3 regions of the Paenibacillus sp. WLX2291 genome follow, and region 2 is predicted to be linked to each of the others. Evidence: a T-box and tRNA genes for the amino acid it is inferred to sense, from the RefSeq annotation. Region 2 holds a T-box; the other regions hold tRNA genes.

Region 1 (3,287 bases), 140 kb from region 2:
TATATGATGTACGATTTTATGATTAATCATATTTCCCAGCAATCGAAGTATTTTCAAGATTTTTTGGAAAAGAAAGATGCATCTGCATATGCCGATCTGTTTATCCGTTACAAGGACTTCTGGCCGAATGGCGAACCGACCGAAGAAGATGTCGATCTGATCTACAAACGTAAGCCGCGTGCGCCGTATGTAGAAGTGACATTTCAAGATGGTAGCACGGAAAAGGTATGGTGTACGTTTGACGAGCAGCAGATCGATTTGGATGTGACGACCGAGACGACGCGTCAGTTTGTCCGTGACAATCTGAATTTCCTCGCTGAGCAGGGAGCATCTGTCATTCGTCTGGATGCTTTTGCGTATGCGAATAAGAAGATTGGCACCAACTGCTTCTTCGTCGAGCCAGACATCTGGGAGATGCTGCAATACGCGGCAGACCTGACCGAAGCGAAGGGCGTGGAAGTACTACCGGAGATTCACGAGCATTACAGCATTCAACTAAAAATCGCTGATAAGGGCTATTATGTATACGATTTTGCCTTGCCGATGCTTGTACTACATGCACTATACAGCGGACAAACCAATCGCCTTGCTCACTGGCTGAATATCTGTCCGCGTAAGCAGTTCACCACACTGGATACACATGACGGCATCGGTGTCGTCGATGTAAAAGACCTGATGACTGACGAAGAAGCCGAGATGACACGTGAAAGCCTGTATAGCAAAGGCGCCAACGTGAAGAAAATCTATAGCAGTGAAGCGTACAACAATCTGGATATTTATCAGATCAACTGTACGTATTATTCTGCGCTTGGCAACAACGATCAGGCGTATGTGCTGGCAAGGGCGCTGCAATGCTTCGCACCGGGCATTCCGCAGATTTATTATGTCGGCCTGCTGGCAGGAGAGAACGACATTGAGCTGCTGGAGCGGACGAAGGAAGGACGTAATATCAACCGTCACTATTACAGTAAAGACGAAGTAGAGCAGGAGATTCAGCGTCCAGTTGTGCAGCGTTTGTTCGATCTGTTGCGCTTCCGCAATACAAGCACTGCTTTTGACGGCGAGATTGCGGTGGAGGAGAGCGGAGAGAATGAGCTGACGATCACTTGGAGTCATGGGGAGACGGCGGCACGTCTGCAAGCGAACCTGAAGACACATGAATTTACCGTGAGTGAGAATGTGGATGGTGCAGGCTGGCAAGATGTATTGTAATGGGTTTGTCAGTATATAGGATGTGAGATGAGGGGGAATATTGCACAGAATTCCCCCTCATTTCATATGTTTTAAAATTTTACTTTACAATATAGCTCATCTGTTATACGATATATTGGTGTTCGGAAAACGGAAGTGACTTTCTGAAATGCCAGTATACATAGCAATCAGCAGTTTATGCTTTACCATTGATGAACACACAAGCAACAACCTATTGAACATGCCGGGGTGGCGGAATTGGCAGACGCACAGGACTTAAAATCCTGCGGTAGGTGACTACCGTACGGGTTCGACCCCCGTCCTCGGCATATATGATTTGACTTGAAAACTCTTGCACAGCAAGGGTTTTTTTGTTTTGTTGATTAGATATTCGTGTTTGTTTCTTCATTTTAGAATAAGTGTCATTTTCAGTTTTGGGGACGGATTGGGGACGAACGTTGAGATTGAATACTTCAAGATGTGTTGTGGTTTTAAGACTTAGCTTTTTAGTAACATGAGGATATGTGTTTGAGTTGATTTTTGAAGTAGAATTTCTCAGCCTATGTTGGATCTCTTTAATAGATATGCTTTGCTAGGTTCTGGAAGATTTTGTTATGAACTTTAAATTACGTAAAGATTTTGTATGAACTTTCAAGTCTGATATATATCACTTAGGCATATTTACATAGTCTTCAGATGCTTCATTTTTTGCATCGCTTAGAATAGCTTTTCCGTTCTCCGTATTTGAGATACTTTCCTCTATACAAAGCTGATTGTTTATAAAATCATAATCATCTTTTTTGGACGCAATGAGTTCTTCTCAACGAAAACCTCCAATTATAGCTCCTCAAAAATATAATTTCCATAATGATGTTCGTTTGGTGATAATTTCAATAGCTACACCTTCTTCGAAAAGTTATTTCTATTTTTTGCATTTTTTATCTTTCTTACTTATCTGTAGTCATTGTATACTGTGCATTGGATTTTTATTAATCATGCCCAATTCTACTGAGCGTTTAAAAATACTACCGCTAGCTTATTTTCTTATCACCCGTTGATAGAGGCTACTGGAAGCAATGGGCATGAGGGCACTACTAAAGTTAAGGATTAACATAGCACCGTAAGGCGTTTTTTTATGCGTTTTAATCATATAACAAAGGAGCGACGCGGGCGCAAGATACTAAAAGATGCAGTGATACGAGCGGAAGCTGGACGGGAACGGGCAGAGGTTGAGCGGGACGAAGCACAAAGCGCATTTCAAGCGCTCGTAAACGATATTAACGCCGAGCGGAAAGAAGTCCTTGAGTCGCTAACCGGTATGGTCAGCAAAATTAAAAAGTATACCGACCATCGGGTAAGGTAAAGCATGTTTCGTAAATTGTTCAAGCGGTTCGTGCCTAAAGTGCCAGAGCCGCACGAAATATCAAAAAAGCCGGGAATCGCAAAGGTCAAACGCCGGGCGTGGATTGAACATGTTGCTTATCAGGATGCATCAGAAAAATTAAAGAGAGAAATTGAAAAGAACGGATTTGCTCCGTATCTGATCTATGAGTATAAGAAGGGTGAGCACAAACGTGATACTTAACGATGTGTTGCTATTACTATTATACGCAGTGTCTGAGTTTTGCGTAATTTACATGATCGTGAAGTTTTATCTTTATTTTCGGGAACGATTCACAGTCGAATTGGTTAGCCAGTATATGCTAGCCATGCTTAGATTCATGGTTGCTTATGGCATTGAAATGGCAACAGCGTTTTGTATCCGGATCAGCTATATCATGCAGCCGGGAGATAGCCCGATCAATCATGCCCTCCAGACATATACTTGGACAGCAGTTCAGTGCCTAACAACGATATCGTTGATCATATTGGCGATGTTAACGCGTAAAATGCTTTTTGATGCTTGGTTTAATTTACGTTGTCAGAATCAGCGGCAAGAACATAAACAGAAAGAAGATAACGAATAATGTAAAACCGAAAAGCAGGCAATGTACAAGGGATCGACGTATCCCATCATTAAGGCAATATTGATTGGAGAGGTGTCGCAGCCAGCGGCATCTCTTTTGCTTTTATTAAGGCGACGCAAAATCGTATCG
Region 2 (3,287 bases):
TGCGCATTATGTGCCAGATAAGCAGAGTTGGAGCGGATAGCACCGCCGCCTTGCACAAGCCATTGACCGGTCAATACGGACAAGCACGTAATCGCGCGCGTATTCATACCGCCATTATCATGATGCTGCAACCCATTGCCGATGCGGATCAATGCAGGTGTTGTCTCATGATACATGTATGCCAGTTTGTATAGATCGTCCACTGGTACACCGGTAATACCGGCAACGGTAGCGGGATCGTACTGCTTTACATGCTCACGTAGCTCCTCATGTCCAATCGTATGCTGCTGCAAAAATTCCTCGTCTACTCGATGTTCCGCAAACAGAATATGCATCAGACCGAGTGCCAATGCGGTATCAGTACCCGGCAAAATAGGGATAAACCAGTCGGCAAGTCGTCCAGTCTGGTTTTTGTGCACATCGATAACGACGATTTTGGCACCTTGCTTACGGGCTTGCTGCGCTAGTGTAATCTGGTGCATATTCGTACTAACCGCATTGATACCCCAGAGAATGAATAGTTTTGTATGAACAGTATCTTCGGGATCGGCACCGATACTGCCGCCCACCGTATACTTGAAGCCTGCTCCACCGGCAGCCGTACAAATGGTACGCTCCAGCTGACTGGAGCCCATACGATAGAAGAAGCGGCGATCCATACCTTCCGCATTAATATTGCCCATATTGCCGTAGAAACTATACGGTAATATACTTTCCGGTCCATGCTCCGCGATCAATGCCTTCCAGCGCGAAGAGATCGTATCCAGCGCTTCTTCCCAACTGATGCGGGCGAATTGGCGGCTCCCTTTTGGTCCGATGCGTTTGAGCGGATGCGTCAACCGTTTTTCATCATAAATGCGTTCCGCCATATGGCGTACTTTATTGCAAATATTGCCTTTTGTAACGGGATGATCGGGATCACCAGCGATTTTGACGATCTTGCCGTTTTCTTTGTGAACGAGCAGTCCGCATTGATCCGGGCAGTCTAGCGAGCAGACAGTTTTGAATGTACCGTCAGGTTGTTCTGTATAAGCAGACATGGCTGTCACTCCTTTCCTTACTTTCCTTTAAAAATTGAGATCGGATGAGTGAATGCAGTCGTCTCATCTATAGAAGGAACGAATCGTTAGTTGAATGTAGAGGTTATAATAAAATATAAAGTAGAGTAAATAACTTGGTTTTATATGATTTATCATATTATTGTTGAATCTATCGCATTGGTCAAGTGTGCATTGGTACATATGATAGCGTGTCTGCTGTCATTGTTCAACAGAATTTGACAAAATGATAGATCCACGCCAGTCTTCCGAATATTTCTTTCATTGACTTTAGCGGCTAACTTTTTTACAATAAAATCATTGTTACAACCGGACAGGTTATGACCGGACATATGTAATGCTCAGTGAAAAGGAATAGTAATAGCGGCAAGCATGAATAGAGAGTCGACGGGTGGTGCAAGTCGATATGATGCCGATATGAACTCGCCTTGGAGATATGCGGCAACGATCTACGGAATACCAGCTCTGTCAAAACTGACAGCGATATTCTCGATTGCAACCGCATCGGCTTCCTACCGTTATCAGGAAACTAAGTGAGTGAATGGTGAAGCATGCCTGTTCACTAACTAGGGTGGTACCGCGAGATCAACCTCTCGTCCCTAGCGATTATTTGCGCTAGGGATGGAGAGGTTTTTTTATGGCTTTCGGGCAGCACACATCCGGCGCAGCGGGCGTTATAGACAGTGCATAATATGAAGGAGGAATAGGGATGACAGACAATAATACGACCTCGCAGGGCTACCGTCCGCAGGAGATCGAACCGAAGTGGCAGGGCTACTGGGACGAACATAAAACATTCAAAACGACAGAGGAACAGGACAAACCGAAGTTCTATGCGATGGACATGTTCCCTTATCCATCTGGCGCAGGGCTGCATGTTGGTCACCCGGAAGGATATACCGCAACCGATATCGTTTCCCGTTACAAACGGATGAAAGGCTTCAACGTACTGCATCCGATGGGTTGGGATGCGTTCGGTCTGCCAGCTGAGCAGTATGCAATCGATAACGGCGGTCATCCGCGTGAATTTACATTGCAAAATATTAACAACTTCCGTCGTCAGATCAAATCGCTCGGTTTCTCCTACGATTGGGATCGCGAGATCAGCACGACGGACCCGGATTATTACAAATGGACACAGTGGATTTTCCTGCAATTGTACAAAAAAGGGCTGGCTTACATCGCTGAGATTCCAGTGAACTGGTGTCCGGCACTTGGTACAGTACTGGCAAACGAAGAAGTCATCGATGGCAAAAGTGAGCGTGGGGGACACCCGGTTATTCGTCGTCCGATGCGTCAATGGATGCTGAAAATTACCGAATATGCAGACCGTCTGCTGGAAGATCTGGACGAGCTGGATTGGGCGGAAAGTATCAAAGATATGCAGCGCAACTGGATCGGTAAATCGACCGGTGCCGAAGTCAGCTTCGATATCGACGGCACAGAGGAGCAAATTCGCGTCTTCACCACTCGCCCGGACACGCTGTACGGCGCCACTTACTGTGTACTCGCTCCTGAGCACGCATTGGTAGACAAAATTACAACTGCCGAGCAACAGGATGCAGTGAAAGCTTATCAAGAGAAAGCATCCCACAAGAGCGATCTCGAACGTACCGATCTGAACAAAGACAAAACCGGTGTCTTCACCGGCGCTTATGCGGTTAATCCGGTAAATGGAGAGAAACTGCCAATCTGGATTGCCGACTATGTACTGGCTGCTTACGGAACTGGTGCCATTATGGCGGTGCCTGGACACGATACGCGTGACTGGGAATTTGCTCAGAAATTCGATCTGCGTATCGTTGAAGTGGTCGAAGGTGGAGACGTGACCAAAGAAGCCTACACAGGCGAAGGCAAGCATGTGAACTCCGGCAGTCTGGACGGATTATCGACCGAAGAAGCAATTCCGACGATGATCCAATGGCTGGAAGAGAACGGCAAAGGCGAAGGCAAAACGACCTACCGTCTGCGCGACTGGTTGTTCAGCCGTCAACGTTACTGGGGTGAGCCAATCCCGATCATCCATTTGGAAGACGGTACGATCAAGCCAGTTTCAGAAGATAGCCTGCCGCTCTTACTGCCGGATCTGGATGAGATCAAACCATCCGGTACAGGCGAATCACCGCTGGCTAATGCTACCGATTGGGTGAATACTATCGATCCAGAAACAGGATTGAAAGCACGCCGCGAAACGAATACAATGCCGCAATGGGCAGGCAGCTGCTGGTA
Region 3 (3,287 bases), 2.5 Mb from region 2:
CTTCTTTTTCATTGATACCGGCTTTTTTCAACGCTTTAATCGTCGGTCTATATGCCATATTATCATCACCCGTTATCCTTTAAATTTCGTAGCAAATTACAAATCACCTATGACATATTAAAGAATTTTATGGTATGTGTCAACTCCAACGAGCTGCGGGGGAGCAGAAATCGGAGCGACTCCAAGTATTATTCCGCCATTTGTCACCAGCTTATCCGAAATATACACTTTTCCTGCACATCTTCTCGTACACATTCATATTTATCATAGCAGTATATTCCGTTATGTAAACCTTACCCGTGTACGCCATACTTAATCCATTATGGACAAAATAGTATCACATGAAAAAGCCAGCCCCTATCCAACATGGACGGGCTGGCACTATATTTCCTTTACAACATGTTGCAATATTATCGATCACAAATCATTTAAATTGTGAGCGTACCACAAAATGTCCTTAATCGTTTTGCACAACATTCAATTCTACATCGATATTGCCGCGGGTTGCTTTGGAGTACGGGCAGAATTCATGTGCTTTTTTAGCAATATCCAGTGCTTCATCATGCGACAGTCCTGGAATGCTAATATCCAAACGCACTGACAATTTGAAACCGTCATCTGCGGGATCTTTGTCGATCAGTACGTTGCTAGTTACGAGTGTATCTGTTACGTTTACTTTCTCGCGACGTGCCACATTAGCAAGAGCGCTCTGATAACATGCGCCATAACCTGCTGCAAACAGTTCCTCTGGATTCGTGCCGTTACCGCCACCGCCACCCAGTTCTTTTGGCATCACCAGACTAACGTCCAGTGCACCTGTGCTAGATTCAACTTTACCTTGACGTCCACCATGAACTTTTGCTGTTGCTGTATATAGTGCCATAATCATTCAGCTCCTTTTCCAAAACTTTTTTAAACCAACACTATATTTGTAAAGCACTGCGCTTAGAATGAAACGCTTATTAGCAAATTATATAGGTAAGCTAAAATTGACTTTATTAGTTTAATTTCCTAAAATTAAATTGATTTCACGATATCATAAAGGAGGCTGTGTAACCGATGACTGTTTATGATTACAATGCAAAAACGATTGGTGGCAAGGAAGTTCCGCTGGAGCAGTACAAAGGCAAAACCCTATTAATCGTCAATACGGCTAGTAAATGCGGATTGACGCCACAATTTTCTGGACTACAAGAGCTGTATGATAAGTTCAAAGGTGAAGATTTTGAAATCCTTGGGTTTCCCAGCAATCAGTTTGCCGGTCAAGATCCTGGCAGTAACGAAGAAATCTCCGAATTTTGCCAATTAAACTATGGCGTTAGCTTTCCCATGTTTGAGAAGATCAATGTGAATGGCTCGGCTGCACATCCTCTATTTAAATATTTAAGCGAAGAAGCGCCCGGCATTCTAGGCTCCAAAGCGATCAAATGGAACTTTACCAAATTTCTGATTGATGCTGAAGGCAATCCGATCAAGCGCTATTCCCCACAAACGACACCAGACAAAATTGAAGACGATATCCGTAAGCAATTATAATAAGCAAATAAAAAAAGCCGGATCATCTCCGGCTTTTTGCTATGTTATGCAATGAAAAATAAAGGATGCGGTCGAGAGGACTCGAACCTCCACGGGTATACACCCACTACCCCCTCAAGATAGCGTGTCTGCCATTCCACCACGACCGCGCAATACTTCGTTCAAGCTGTTGCAAATGATTAACGAATGTTAGCTCGTAATACCCTATCTATTCTCATACCATCTTGTATATTGCGAGGTCACAATATGACGATACCTTCGAAGTACATAAGTAGATGCAACAACTTTTATACTATATCACCTGTCCAAATAATTGTAAACGCTTATTTTTAAAACGAAATTATATGTCATATAAATTGACTCAATAATTAAATTCAGAGTAAGTAAAGCATCATTGAACGCGTTTAAATTTTATTTTTAATTATAATGAGTTAAATTTATTGACATAAATATGTATAACGTGTAATTATTATTAACAAAATATTAAAAATACGTAACTTTTCTATCCCTTTTATGATTGCTGTGCACTACTCTGTACCTTATCCAGTTACCAGTCGGATCTGAAATAACTTAAACTGCTGCAATGTTCGTCGTTGAGCAAGATTCATCTATATAGAGAGCATGATTACATTTACGGAGGCTGATGAAAGATGAACAGTAGCCAGAAATTACTTGCGTACGTGCAGCTGCTGGATGCCAAACTGCCGACAGCTAGCTTCACTCATGCGCATAATCTGGAGCATCATGTGCAGCAGGGACAGATTCGCAATGTAGACGATTTGGAAACGTACATTACCAGTGTATTGAAACCGCATTTGTTTCAGTGGGAGGCGCCTGCTATTCATAGCGTATACGCCGCCGCAGCCAAACAGGATATATGGCAGATTGCTCTAGTAGACAAAATGGTTATTCAACAGATCATCCTGCCCGAAGATATGGATGAAGCAAGAAAAACAGGTAAGCGCTTACTAAAATTAGCGCGTAATCTATACCCTTGGATGGAATTCACCATGCTGGAGCAAGCGATTACGCAATACCATGCAGTATTATCGCTCACCGTACTGCATGCCTGGATTAATGTACAATTGGGAATCGATCGCGAACAAGCCGTCGGATGTTACTTTTATACCCTGCTCTCCTGCTGTATGAGCCGGGCTGCGGCACCGCTACAATTAAGTATCCGCGATGCCAGTCTGCTAACAGATCGATTGGCTCAAACTATGGAAAACGATTGGAATACACATTGGCGAACGACTATACAATCCCACATCACCTCTGATTCTCCACTACACAATGCTCAAACTACTTAACAGGATTGCCAAAAAGGCTGATTCTTCACCCTACTTGCTGGTGAACGAAATCAGCCTTTTTTCTGTTATCTGCTCCGGTCTGCGGTTTGCGGTGATCCAACAATTATTGCTCTTGCTGTCTGGCTTTGCGGTATACGGTAAATTCGATATATTCTTTGATGAAATCTTTTTCCTTATCTGCCAGCACTTCTTCCTGGCAATTCAATTGCCCCATAAGTTCAAAAAAATACGGGCTATTTTGCTCGTTAACCGTTTCGGCATAACGCTCTTTGCCCGTCAAAAGCCAGTCCAAACTGACATCAAAATAAGCGGCAATCTCGATCAGTTTATGTGTACCCGGTGTGGATTTACCTCTTTTCCAATCACCGAAGTTACCTGTACTAATCTTCAATTGCTCGCAGAATGACTTTTTGGTAATACCCTTATTTTTGATGAGTAATT

Evidence for each region. The T-box of region 2 lies ahead of leuS (leucine--tRNA ligase). A T-box ahead of a tRNA ligase gene usually reads a tRNA of that ligase, here a tRNA-Leu.
Region 1: it has a tRNA-Leu gene. The T-box ahead of leuS (leucine--tRNA ligase) is inferred to sense a tRNA for this amino acid. The anticodon was not compared.
Region 3: it has a tRNA-Leu gene. The T-box ahead of leuS (leucine--tRNA ligase) is inferred to sense a tRNA for this amino acid. The anticodon was not compared.

Annotation. Positions count from the first base shown of each region.
Region 1 is NZ_CP176755.1:3,780,941-3,784,227, reverse strand. Features, by position in the region: gene gtfA (sucrose phosphorylase) at 1-1,212, shown strand, start outside; tRNA gene ACDE64_RS16195 (tRNA-Leu) at 1,435-1,520, shown strand; gene ACDE64_RS16190 (hypothetical protein) at 2,327-2,554, shown strand; gene ACDE64_RS16185 (hypothetical protein) at 2,558-2,776, shown strand; gene ACDE64_RS16180 (glycoside hydrolase family 25 protein) at 3,218-3,287, shown strand, end outside.
Region 2 is NZ_CP176755.1:3,920,656-3,923,942, reverse strand. Features, by position in the region: gene ACDE64_RS16745 (molybdopterin oxidoreductase family protein) at 1-1,040, opposite strand, end outside; T-box leader at 1,394-1,662, shown strand; gene leuS (leucine--tRNA ligase) at 1,768-3,287, shown strand, end outside.
Region 3 is NZ_CP176755.1:1,388,525-1,391,811, reverse strand. Features, by position in the region: gene ACDE64_RS05995 (hypothetical protein) at 1-58, opposite strand, end outside; gene ACDE64_RS05990 (organic hydroperoxide resistance protein) at 458-886, opposite strand; gene ACDE64_RS05985 (glutathione peroxidase) at 1,060-1,536, shown strand; tRNA gene ACDE64_RS05980 (tRNA-Leu) at 1,603-1,685, opposite strand; gene ACDE64_RS05975 (urease accessory protein UreF) at 2,187-2,846, shown strand; gene ACDE64_RS05970 (helix-turn-helix domain-containing protein) at 2,950-3,287, opposite strand, start outside.